DNA from 3 places in the Paenibacillus sp. LX16 genome. Region 3 is predicted to be linked to each of the others. Evidence: riboswitches for the same ligand, from Rfam matches in the RefSeq annotation. Region 3 holds a riboswitch; each other region holds the start of a gene.

Region 1 (3,282 bases), 2.4 Mb from region 3:
CGGTCCACATCATGGACAATTTCATTAATTTTATGCTCTACGATCACCAGTGTCTGCTCTACCGAAATGTTGCGAATGGTATCCCATACCTGTGTAGTGCCTTCCTCGTCCAACAAAGCCGTGGGCTCATCCAGAAAAAGCACTTCTGGCTCCATAGCCAGCACAGACGCAATCGCCAGCCGCTGCTTCATTCCCTGTGACATGTTGCCAATGGGCATGTGTATATCATCCGTCGATAGACCAACCTGTATCAGCAGCTCGCGAATACGGGATTGCATCTGCTCCCGGGGAACCTGATTATTTTCCAACACAAAAGCCAGTTCCTCGTCTGCATATGACATACAGAACTGCGTATCAGGATCTTGAAATACAATACCTGAGACACTTGGAATTACAGCAGCATCGTATTTCATGGGCACTTCTATCGTGCGTGGAATCAGACCGCTTAACACTTGGAGCAGCGTTGATTTACCGCATCCACTCGGTCCCAGTAGCAGCAGCTTTTCCCCCTTGTGGACAGACAAAGACATATTGTGAAAAAGCAGCTCTTGCTCACCGGGGAATTTCAACCGTAGACGGGTGATCGAAGCCACCACATCTTCGGTTGCCCGGCTCATCAATCCAGCCCCTTATAATCTTGTTCCGTTGCAGGTCTCAAACTTCGTGTAACTCCGGTTACCTCCAATGCCTTAGCCAGATAGAACGCGAATACCCCGGCAATCACAATACTGCCAATCATCCGAAATCCAATATACAAAACATAGTTCCAGGTCGATAGCTGATCAATATACCCGTAGCTGAAGTCTAAAATCAGAGAAGTGACAGCCGCCCCGGCCGCAGCTAGCGAAGCAACCCCCAGGTTTGCGTTCCGATACAGAAAAGCCGCAAAAAACAGCTCCGCTCCCAAGCCTTGCAGCAGGCCATAGTACAAGGTGGACATCCCCCATTCGCTTCCCAAAAAAGCGCTGACCGTTGCCGCTGCCACCTCTGCCAAAATCGCAACACCCGGCTTGCGAATGATGAGATAAGCAAACGTGCCTGCCATAAACCACATGCCATACATCAGTTGCTCGGCGTGCAGACCCAATGGTTTCATCAAATCATAGGCAGGCCCCCATATTTTATAGACCAAACCGAACACAACAGCGATCACAATCGTGACCAAAATATCAGTCAGCTTCAACCCTTTGGACGCTCTTACAGTAGTATTCATTATTGCGTGCTCCCCTTTTTCCTATAATTGGCCTCTTGGCCATAAAAAAAAGCTTGTCTGGAGCTGAATCTCCAGGCAAGCTTTATGCGCAGTAAAAGGTGAAGCACCATACAAAACGTCATTCGTCGATATGCCTTATATAACCAGTAGTCTAAGCTATTACACTGATACCAAGCCAAAGCCAAGGTCAAAGCAAAATGCTAGGACATACATTTAATCTATCGACAACCGCAAAACAAGCGGCATTCCTGTATAGTGTTCTTGGTTTCTCTACGCTGGCATTACCCAGATCAGATTTCACGGTCAGTGGCAAGGGCCACCCTCTCAGCCTGACTTTCTCAAGCTCCCGACAATGCTTTTTAATTCACTATAATATATACCACATCTATGGCTTTGACAATCCTATAATCCGAAGAAACGTCTGGCCGTCTCCGTCGTCGCGATTTCAATCTCCATCATACTTCGGCCTGCACATTCGGCTACCGTAGCAGCAATATGAGCGAGATACATCGGCTCATTACGCCCCTCTTTGGGCTTCACGGGTAGATTACGCGGGGGCAAAAATGGAGCATCCGTTTCAATCATCAGACGGTCCAAGGGAATATCTCTGACTAGTTCACGCAGATGTTTGCCACGCCGTTCGTCGCAAATCCAGCCGGTGATCCCGATGTACAGTCCCATTTCTACATACGTATGCAATTCCTGTTCCGTGCCGGTAAAACAATGCACTACCGCTTTATCGACAAGCCCTTGATGCTCCCGCAGCATAGCGACAAAATCCTCATGCGCATCTCGTTCATGCAGAAATAACGGCATATTCAGCTCACCCACCAGTTGGATTTGCTCGCCAAACCATCGGCGCTGCACATCACGTGGCGAAAAATCACGGTTATAGTCCAATCCGCATTCCCCTATGGATACGACCTGCGGCTGACCCGCCAACTGGCGGAGCTGCTGAATCGTGTCTGCGCTGCAGTCTTTGGCATCATGGGGATGCACGCCAGCTGTCGCATACAGCTTGCCCGGATAACGTGCTGCATACTGAGAAGCCTCCCGACTGCTGCGGACACTGGTCCCGGTAATAATCAGCGGTGAAATCCCTACAGCCGCGGCTCTCTCTACCACCTGTTCCCGATCTGCATGAAACGAACGGTGCATCAAGTTCACACCAATATCAATTAACGGTGTACCCCTTTCCATCTCAATCCCTCCTTCGCTAACTACAATCTCGGATCAATCGGCTCCGATTCCAGCGATAGCGCGGCAAGGACGCATTCATGAATACGATCTACCGTATCCTTGCGGACAAAACGTTCCACGCCTTCCATACCTAGCGCTCCTTCCATCAGGGCATGACGTTCCTTTTTGTTCGTTCGACGCTGCTTCAGACGCTTTAAATTCTCAGGGGCAAGATAATCCATACCGTAAATGATGTGCAAATACTTCCGGCCTCTCACCTTGATTGCAGGCTGAATCATCTTGTCCCGATTTTTCATCAAAAAGCATTCTGGCTTGATCACAATCCCCTCATGACCATCCTCTGTCATCTCGTTCCACCAGCGAATGACCTCTTCCTCGCTTGCTTCGTCCGTGATCACGCGATACTCTGTCTCCATAAACAGGGAAGACAGCCCAGCCAGCTCCCGGTTTTGCTCCATATGCCAAATATGAGAATGGTCGAAAAAAGTCTTTCCACTGTGTGCCAGCGTATGGAACGGTGCGATACGAATTTCATCCAGACCGTCCACATCCCAGCAATATTTTTGAAAAGCCTCTTGAAACGTTACGGCATTCGCGTACTTCTGTTCCATTTCCCCCAACCAGTCTCCAACCTCTCGGCCTGCAACCTTCGCCTGCTTCAGCTTGTCTACCAGCTTACTGCGATCCAGCAGAGCTGCTTCACCCACATGCGCATACTGTGCAGCAATCAGTTCCCGAGCCTTGAGATTCCACGGTACAATTTCCGCATCCAGCAACACAAAATCCGTCTGGTTCCGTTCAAAATATCCGGCATCCACTAGATCCGCATTCAGTTTCTCCAGCACCTGCTTCCCAAAGCCTAACTCAAA
Region 2 (3,282 bases), 1.3 Mb from region 3:
TTATTCAGCGTAATAAAGCGCGTGCTTCTACCTCAGGCCGAGCAAAGAGCCGTGAAAAGCAGCTTGATCGGATCGAACGTATTGATAAGCCTGAAGAAGCCGCAAAACCAACCTTTCAATTCAAAGAGGCACGTGCAAGCGGAAAGACGGTATTTGAGGGTATTGATTTTGAGATTGGTTATACACATGCCCTTTTGCCTAAAATGTCCATGACGATTGAACGTGGCGAAAAGATTGCAATTGTCGGCTACAATGGTGTCGGTAAATCGACATTGCTCAAAACCATATTGGGAAAAATTCCGCCAATCAGTGGAAAAACCTATCAAGGTGATTTTTTGCAGCCCGCTTATTTTGAGCAGGAAGTAAAGGCGGAGAAAATTACACCGATTGACGATGTATGGAATGAATTTCCGCATTTGAATCAGCATGAAGTACGAGCGCATTTGGCGCGTTGCGGTTTGAAAAATGAGCATATCACGCGTCCACTATCAGCGCTTAGTGGTGGAGAACAGGCTAAAGTCCGTCTTTGCAAACTGTTAATGCGTGAAAGCAACTGGGTATTGTTCGATGAGCCTACCAACCACTTGGATGTTAAAGCAAAGGATGAGCTGAAACGTGCCTTGAAGGAATACAAAGGGACCGTATTGCTTGTATCTCACGAACCGGACTTTTACGAGGATTGGGTAACCAAAACGTGGAATGTGGAAGAATGGTCAAGTAAAGTTAACTAAAATCAGTTAAATCCAGTTCTGCATATTTCACACGAAGTGGGGTTTGCAGAATTAGGAAAATATGCTAAGCTATTTTTAGCTTATACAATAAAATAGTCACACTAGGGGAGCCGCCCATGCGGCTGAGACGGAATAAATGGATTTCGGACCCTTTGCACCTGATCTGGGTTATGCCAGCGTAGGGAAGTGAGCGCCGTGCAAACAAGGCAACACCGTCTTTATTTTGTTTGTGCGTGGGACGATACACGTATACGGATATCATGGTCCGTTCGATTATTGGACGTTCGTTAAACCACTTCCTTGGGGAAGTGGTTTTTTTGCGTTTCGTTCATTTTAAGTTGTTCGAGCTTCCGTAGACGGATTCACATACAATCCCCTTTCATTACTGCTGGTAGACGTGGCTGGCTAAGCTTAGATCCTTTAATCCAATGTGAGGTGAAGACAAAATCGAATTACACGCAATTTCGATGGAAAAGGGCACTTTTGCACAAGCAGCCCAAGTGGCTGCTGTGATTTGTCCTTATGTTCATTATGTACACGCACGTTTAAAACAGAATGGTGCCTCTGCATTGCTTTCTTTGACTCGCAGCATGGTGGAGCAGGAAGTTCCTTTGCAACAAATAGTAGTAAATGATCGTGTGGATGTAGCTTTACTTACTTTGGTTGGAGCCGTCCAGCTACCAGCTAATGGATTACCTGTTGTGGATGTGAAAAGCCTACTTTCAAAGGGTACACGCTGTGGAGTGTCTGTGCATTCCTTGGAGGAGGCGCAGAATGCCGAGCGGGCAGGTGCGGACTATGTACTTTATGGTCACGTATATGAGACCCATTGTAAGCCTGGTATTGTACCGCGGGGTATAGCTCAGCTTGAACATATTTGCAGGCTGTCGAACATTCCGGTGATCGCGCTGGGCGGCATACAACCTCACCATATCCCGGAGCTTTATATGGCCGGAGCAAGCGGAATTGCGGTGATGTCTGGTATATGGGAGGCTGAATCGCCCGTTGCAGCTGCGATGGAATATAGGCGAATGGCAGATCTTGTAGTTCACAGCCTGTAGCGAGAAAACGAGAGTAGAAGCAAGCTGGAAGCAGAATGGTTTATGGAGAGGAGACACGAAACAAATGCTAAAGATACACACGGAGGCAAGAGCGATAGGACATGCTGAATGCTTGGTCATAGGTGGAGGTGTCATCGGCAGTTCCATTGCTTATCATGTGGCCAAGGAGGGAAGAAGTACGATCATGCTGGAACGATTGATCCCGGGTGAGGGAGCCTCAGGAGCAGCGGTTGGAATGCTGGCAGCGGAAAGTGAAGAGTTCACCGACTCTGAGCTGGCACGATTTGCTCGCAGAAGTCGAGATGCATTCCCTGAGCTTGTCTGTGATCTGGAGCGTTTGTCGGGTATTTCGGTGGAATTCCGTACAGAAGGATTTGTGACCCCTTTCCATACGGAAACTGAGGGCCAAAAACGCTGGAAAGCTGCTAAAACGCGAGAGGATGATTGTCCTATCTGGTGGGATGCGAGGGAATTGGCCCGACGAATTCCAGGTTTGGATGAACAAGCGATCGGGGCAATATATCGCTCAAAGGAGACACAAGTGGCTCCTGTCCAGCTTTGCCGTGCTTATGCAGGTGCTGCTGCGGTGCTGGGAGCAACGGTATGGTCTGGTACACAGGCAGAGCAACTGGTCATACAGGATGGTCGAGTTTGCGGTGTTCGAACAGATAGTGGCTTTTTTTCCTGCGATCAGGTCATTATTGCTGGAGGCTTGGATAGCATGAAATTGCTAGCGCAGGTTGGGTTTGAATATCCACTTTATCCGGTCAAGGGCGAAGCGGTAGCGGTCTCCTTGAAAGATCGCCCGTTAGAATACACCATTTATGCTGATGATATTTACCTCGTGCCTAAACAGAATAACGAGCTTTGGATTGGGGCAACGAGCCTTCCGCATCAATATGACGAAGAAGTGACCGTAGGAGGCTTGGAGGGGTTGCTGGCACGTGCCTCTGCCTGGCTGCCGCGCGTCCGTGAAGCTTCTTTTATACGCACTTGGGCGGGCTTACGTCCACAGGCTGCATCAGGTCACCCTTTTATAGGCGCTGTTCCTGGGGTCGAGGGCGTATATGCTGCAGTCGGGCATTATCGCAACGGTGTCCTGCTGAGTGATGCTACCGGGCGTGCGATGGCAGCTATGCTTAATGGGGCTGGTGCGGCTGAACTTGGGATAAGTAGTTTTTCTTCTGAGCTCCTCAAGGAGGAAAGCTTATGAAGCTGACGATTAACGGCCAGAGCATGACCTTTTCTAATCGGATCACTCATGTGAATCAATTGCTACATGAGCTTGATGTAAAGGTGAAAACCGTAGTGGTGGAGCTGAATCGGCATATATTGACCCGTGAAGATCATGATGAAGCAGTACTAAAAGATGGAGATTGCCTAGAAATTGTACATTTTGTGGGAGGCGGTTGATTATGTTAACCATTGGAAAAGCATCTTTTACCTCGAGGTTGTTGTTGGGAACAGGAAAATTCTCTGATCTGGATATC
Region 3 (3,282 bases):
TTTCATTGGAGAAACAGAGCGTACGGGCATATCAGCAGTTTCTGGCACAACCCACCATGTTGCGTAAAAATGCTTCTCTCAACGACCTTCACAACCGAAATGTCGTACTCTACTACCGGCTGCTAACCGATCATTTGAGTGAAATGCTGCCCGTAGTCTATACGCCGACCGTAGGAACTGCGATTCAAGAATACAGTCACGAGTACAACCGTCCTGGGGGCGTATATTTGTCGATAGATAATCCGAACGGTATTGGACAAGCATTCTATAATTCCGGTTTGAGCGGCGAGGATGTGGACCTGATCGTCGTGACGGATTCCGAAAGTATTTTGGGGATTGGGGACTGGGGTGTCGGGGGGATTAACATTGCTATTGGCAAGCTTGCAGTGTATACGGCTGCGGCAGGCATTCATCCCGGGCGGGTGCTGCCAATTGTACTGGATGTAGGCACGAATAATGAAAAGCTGCTGAATGATCCACTGTACATCGGAAACCGCCATAAACGGGTTCGCGGAGAAGCCTATAACCAGTTTATTGATACTTTTATCAGCAAAACGTTAGCGCAATTCCCGAAGGCGCTTTTACATTGGGAAGATGTGGGTAGCGTAAATGCACGCCATATTATAGGAAAATACGGTCAAAGTATACTCACCTTCAACGATGATATACAAGGTACAGGAGCGGTGACCCTGGCTGCAATTCTTTCGGCGGTGGGTGTCACCAAGACTCCGCTGCGTGAGCAAAAAATACTTGTTTTCGGCCCAGGGGCTGCCGGGATCGGTAACGCTGATCAAATTCGGAGTGCTATGATCGAGGACGGCCTTTCCACAGATGATTCATTCAAGTCCTTTTGGGCCTTTGATTATCGCGGGCTGTTAACGGAAGATATGGAAGACGTTTTGGAGTATCAGAAACCGTATGTGCGCAAAAAGGATGAAGTCAGCTCATGGACCCGGTCGGGTGACGGCAAAATACCGCTGCTGGAGGTCATCCGTCAGGTGAAGCCTACAATATTGATTGGAACTTCCGGTGTAGCAGGTGCCTTTTCTGAAGAGATCATCAAGGAGATGGCGAAGCATGTAGAACGCCCGATCATTATGCCCATGTCCAATCCTACAAACCTTGCAGAAGCAGTACCCGAGGATTTAATTCGGTGGACCGATGGCAAAGCACTGATCGCAACCGGAAGTCCATTTGAGCCCGTCACCTATAACGGTACGAAATTTGAGATTGGACAGGCGAACAATGCCTTTGTTTTTCCGGGACTGGGTCTGGGTGCGATTGTGGTTAAAGCCAAAAGGATTACCCCTGCGATGTTTACAGCAGCAGCAGTTGCTGTTGCCAATGGTGTAGATTCGAATACGCCTGGCGGTGCGCTGCTCCCTCATATCGGAAAATTACGCGAAGTTTCGTACGTTGTTGCGGTTGCGGTAGCGAAAGCAGCGATTCAGGATCAGGTAGCTCAGGCACACATTTCAAATGTGGAACAAGCTATACGAGATGCAATGTGGAAACCGGAATATGCCAAGGTCAAAGCAGTGGAAAATGTAATTCATCACCCTCACTAAGCCCAAAACACCTAACTAGAGGAAATTTCATATTTTGCACACTATGTTTGACATAGCGTATGAACGTATGTACAGTAATAGTCAAAAGAATAGAAGTCCACTAGGGGAGCCGCTATGGCTGAGACAAGAACGTATCTTGGACCCTTTGAACCTGATCTAGTTCGTACTAGCGTAGGAAAGTGGAGCCTTCGTATATAAGGTTTCAAACGCTTTTTTGCGTATTGGGCCTATTGTTGAAGCCGCTCCCATTTTTCCGGGGCGGCTTTTTAGCGTTGTTCCGGAATTGTTTTCTTACAGGACTTCTTGCTCTTCAATTTGATGGAGGTGGGGAAATTGAGTTTTACAGAAGAACTCCGTCGGCAGGCGGACGGCATTTTTCAAGCGATTTTTGAGCACCCCTTTGTGAGAGGTATTGCTGAAGGAAGTTTGACAAGGGGACAGCTGATTCACTATGTAAAACAGGACTTTGAATATTTGAACGCCTACATGCGGATATACGGCATCGCAATCTCCAAATGCACGAATCGGGAGGATATGGCTGTATTAAATGAACAAATCTCTTTTATTCTCCACAGCGAGGTTCATCCGCATCAAAATTTCTGTGCTGTCGCAGGGGTGACCTATGAAGAGTTGCAGGGATATCCGCTCGCTCCGTCGGCTCATCACTATATCCGTCACATGCTGACGGTTGCGCATGAGGGCAACCTGGGCGAGATCTTGGCTGTGCTGCTGCCATGTATGTGGACGTATGCCGAGATTGGTCGCAGGCTGCTGGATGAAGTAAAGCCGGATGAGTCTCATCCGTTCTATGAATGGATTGGCTTCTATGGAGACCAGCTTGATGATACAACACTCAAGTTCCGAGAACGTGTAGATGCTTGGGCGGAAGACGCAACGGCTGCTGAGCGGGAGCGGATGATTGAGCATTTTATACTGAGCTGCCAGCTGGAATATAAGTTCTGGGACATGGCTTATAAGCAGGAAGAATGGCCGGTCCAGATGCAGGCAGCGGTCTTGGAATAGTCAGCCTGGCGATTCGATGTGTGAAGTACGTTTAATGCCCTGTTGAACCATCAACTATAGAGAGGATAATCATTATGAGTACATGGAAAAAAAGTTATTCGGATCTCCTGACGAAGGTACAAAACAGCAAACCCCTCGTTCACAATATGACCAATGTGGTAGTCACCAACTTTACGGCCAACGGTCTGTATGCATTGGGCGCCTCCCCGGTGATGGCCTATGCACCCGAGGAAGTAGCAGATATGGCAAAAATAGCAGGCGCCGTCGTGTTAAACATCGGTACACTGAACCGCGAACTGGTGGATGCCATGATCATTGCTGGACAATCGGCGAATGCACACGGTGTTCCGGTCCTGCTGGATCCGGTCGGTGCGGGAGCAACAAGCTTTAGAACTGAATCAGCACTGCGAATCCTGAGTGAAGTCAAAATCTCATTGGTACGGGGCAATGCAGCCGAAGTCGCACATCTTGTCGGAGAAGCGCGTGAGATTAAAGGCGTAGATGCCGGTGACAGTGCTGACAGCGGTCATGTCGATCTGGCAATTCGGGCTGTTCGAACGCTCAATACAATGGTTGTCATTACTGGAAAAGAGGACGTCATCACCGATGGAGCCGAAGCACGAATGATAAGCGGCGGAGACGCGCTCCTCACGAAGGTAACCGGAGCAGGCTGTCTGCTGACCTCTGTGTT

Evidence for each region. A riboswitch is a leader RNA that binds a small molecule or an ion and turns the genes downstream of it on or off. The one in region 3 is predicted to bind thiamine pyrophosphate.
Region 1: linked by a shared signal. The riboswitch ahead of T3H97_RS04575 (ECF transporter S component) and the one ahead of tenA (thiaminase II) in region 3 are both predicted to bind thiamine pyrophosphate.
Region 2: linked by a shared signal. The riboswitch ahead of T3H97_RS13975 (thiamine phosphate synthase) and the one ahead of tenA (thiaminase II) in region 3 are both predicted to bind thiamine pyrophosphate.

The regions. Positions count from the first base shown of each region.
Region 1 covers NZ_CP141152.1:1,008,834-1,012,115, reverse strand. Annotated here, with positions in the region: gene T3H97_RS04580 (ABC transporter ATP-binding protein) at 1-617, opposite strand, end outside; gene T3H97_RS04575 (ECF transporter S component) at 617-1,213, opposite strand; TPP riboswitch at 1,463-1,572, opposite strand; gene T3H97_RS04570 (TatD family hydrolase) at 1,616-2,413, opposite strand; gene T3H97_RS04565 (polynucleotide kinase-phosphatase) at 2,434-3,282, opposite strand, start outside.
Region 2 covers NZ_CP141152.1:3,203,357-3,206,638, reverse strand. Annotated here, with positions in the region: gene T3H97_RS13980 (ABC-F family ATP-binding cassette domain-containing protein) at 1-731, shown strand, start outside; TPP riboswitch at 825-933, shown strand; gene T3H97_RS13975 (thiamine phosphate synthase) at 1,199-1,792, shown strand; gene thiO (glycine oxidase ThiO) at 1,857-3,005, shown strand; gene thiS (sulfur carrier protein ThiS) at 3,002-3,205, shown strand; gene T3H97_RS13960 (thiazole synthase) at 3,208-3,282, shown strand, end outside.
Region 3 covers NZ_CP141152.1:4,493,712-4,496,993, forward strand. Annotated here, with positions in the region: gene T3H97_RS20050 (NAD-dependent malic enzyme) at 1-1,568, shown strand, start outside; TPP riboswitch at 1,661-1,763, shown strand; gene tenA (thiaminase II) at 1,902-2,591, shown strand; gene thiM (hydroxyethylthiazole kinase) at 2,666-3,282, shown strand, end outside.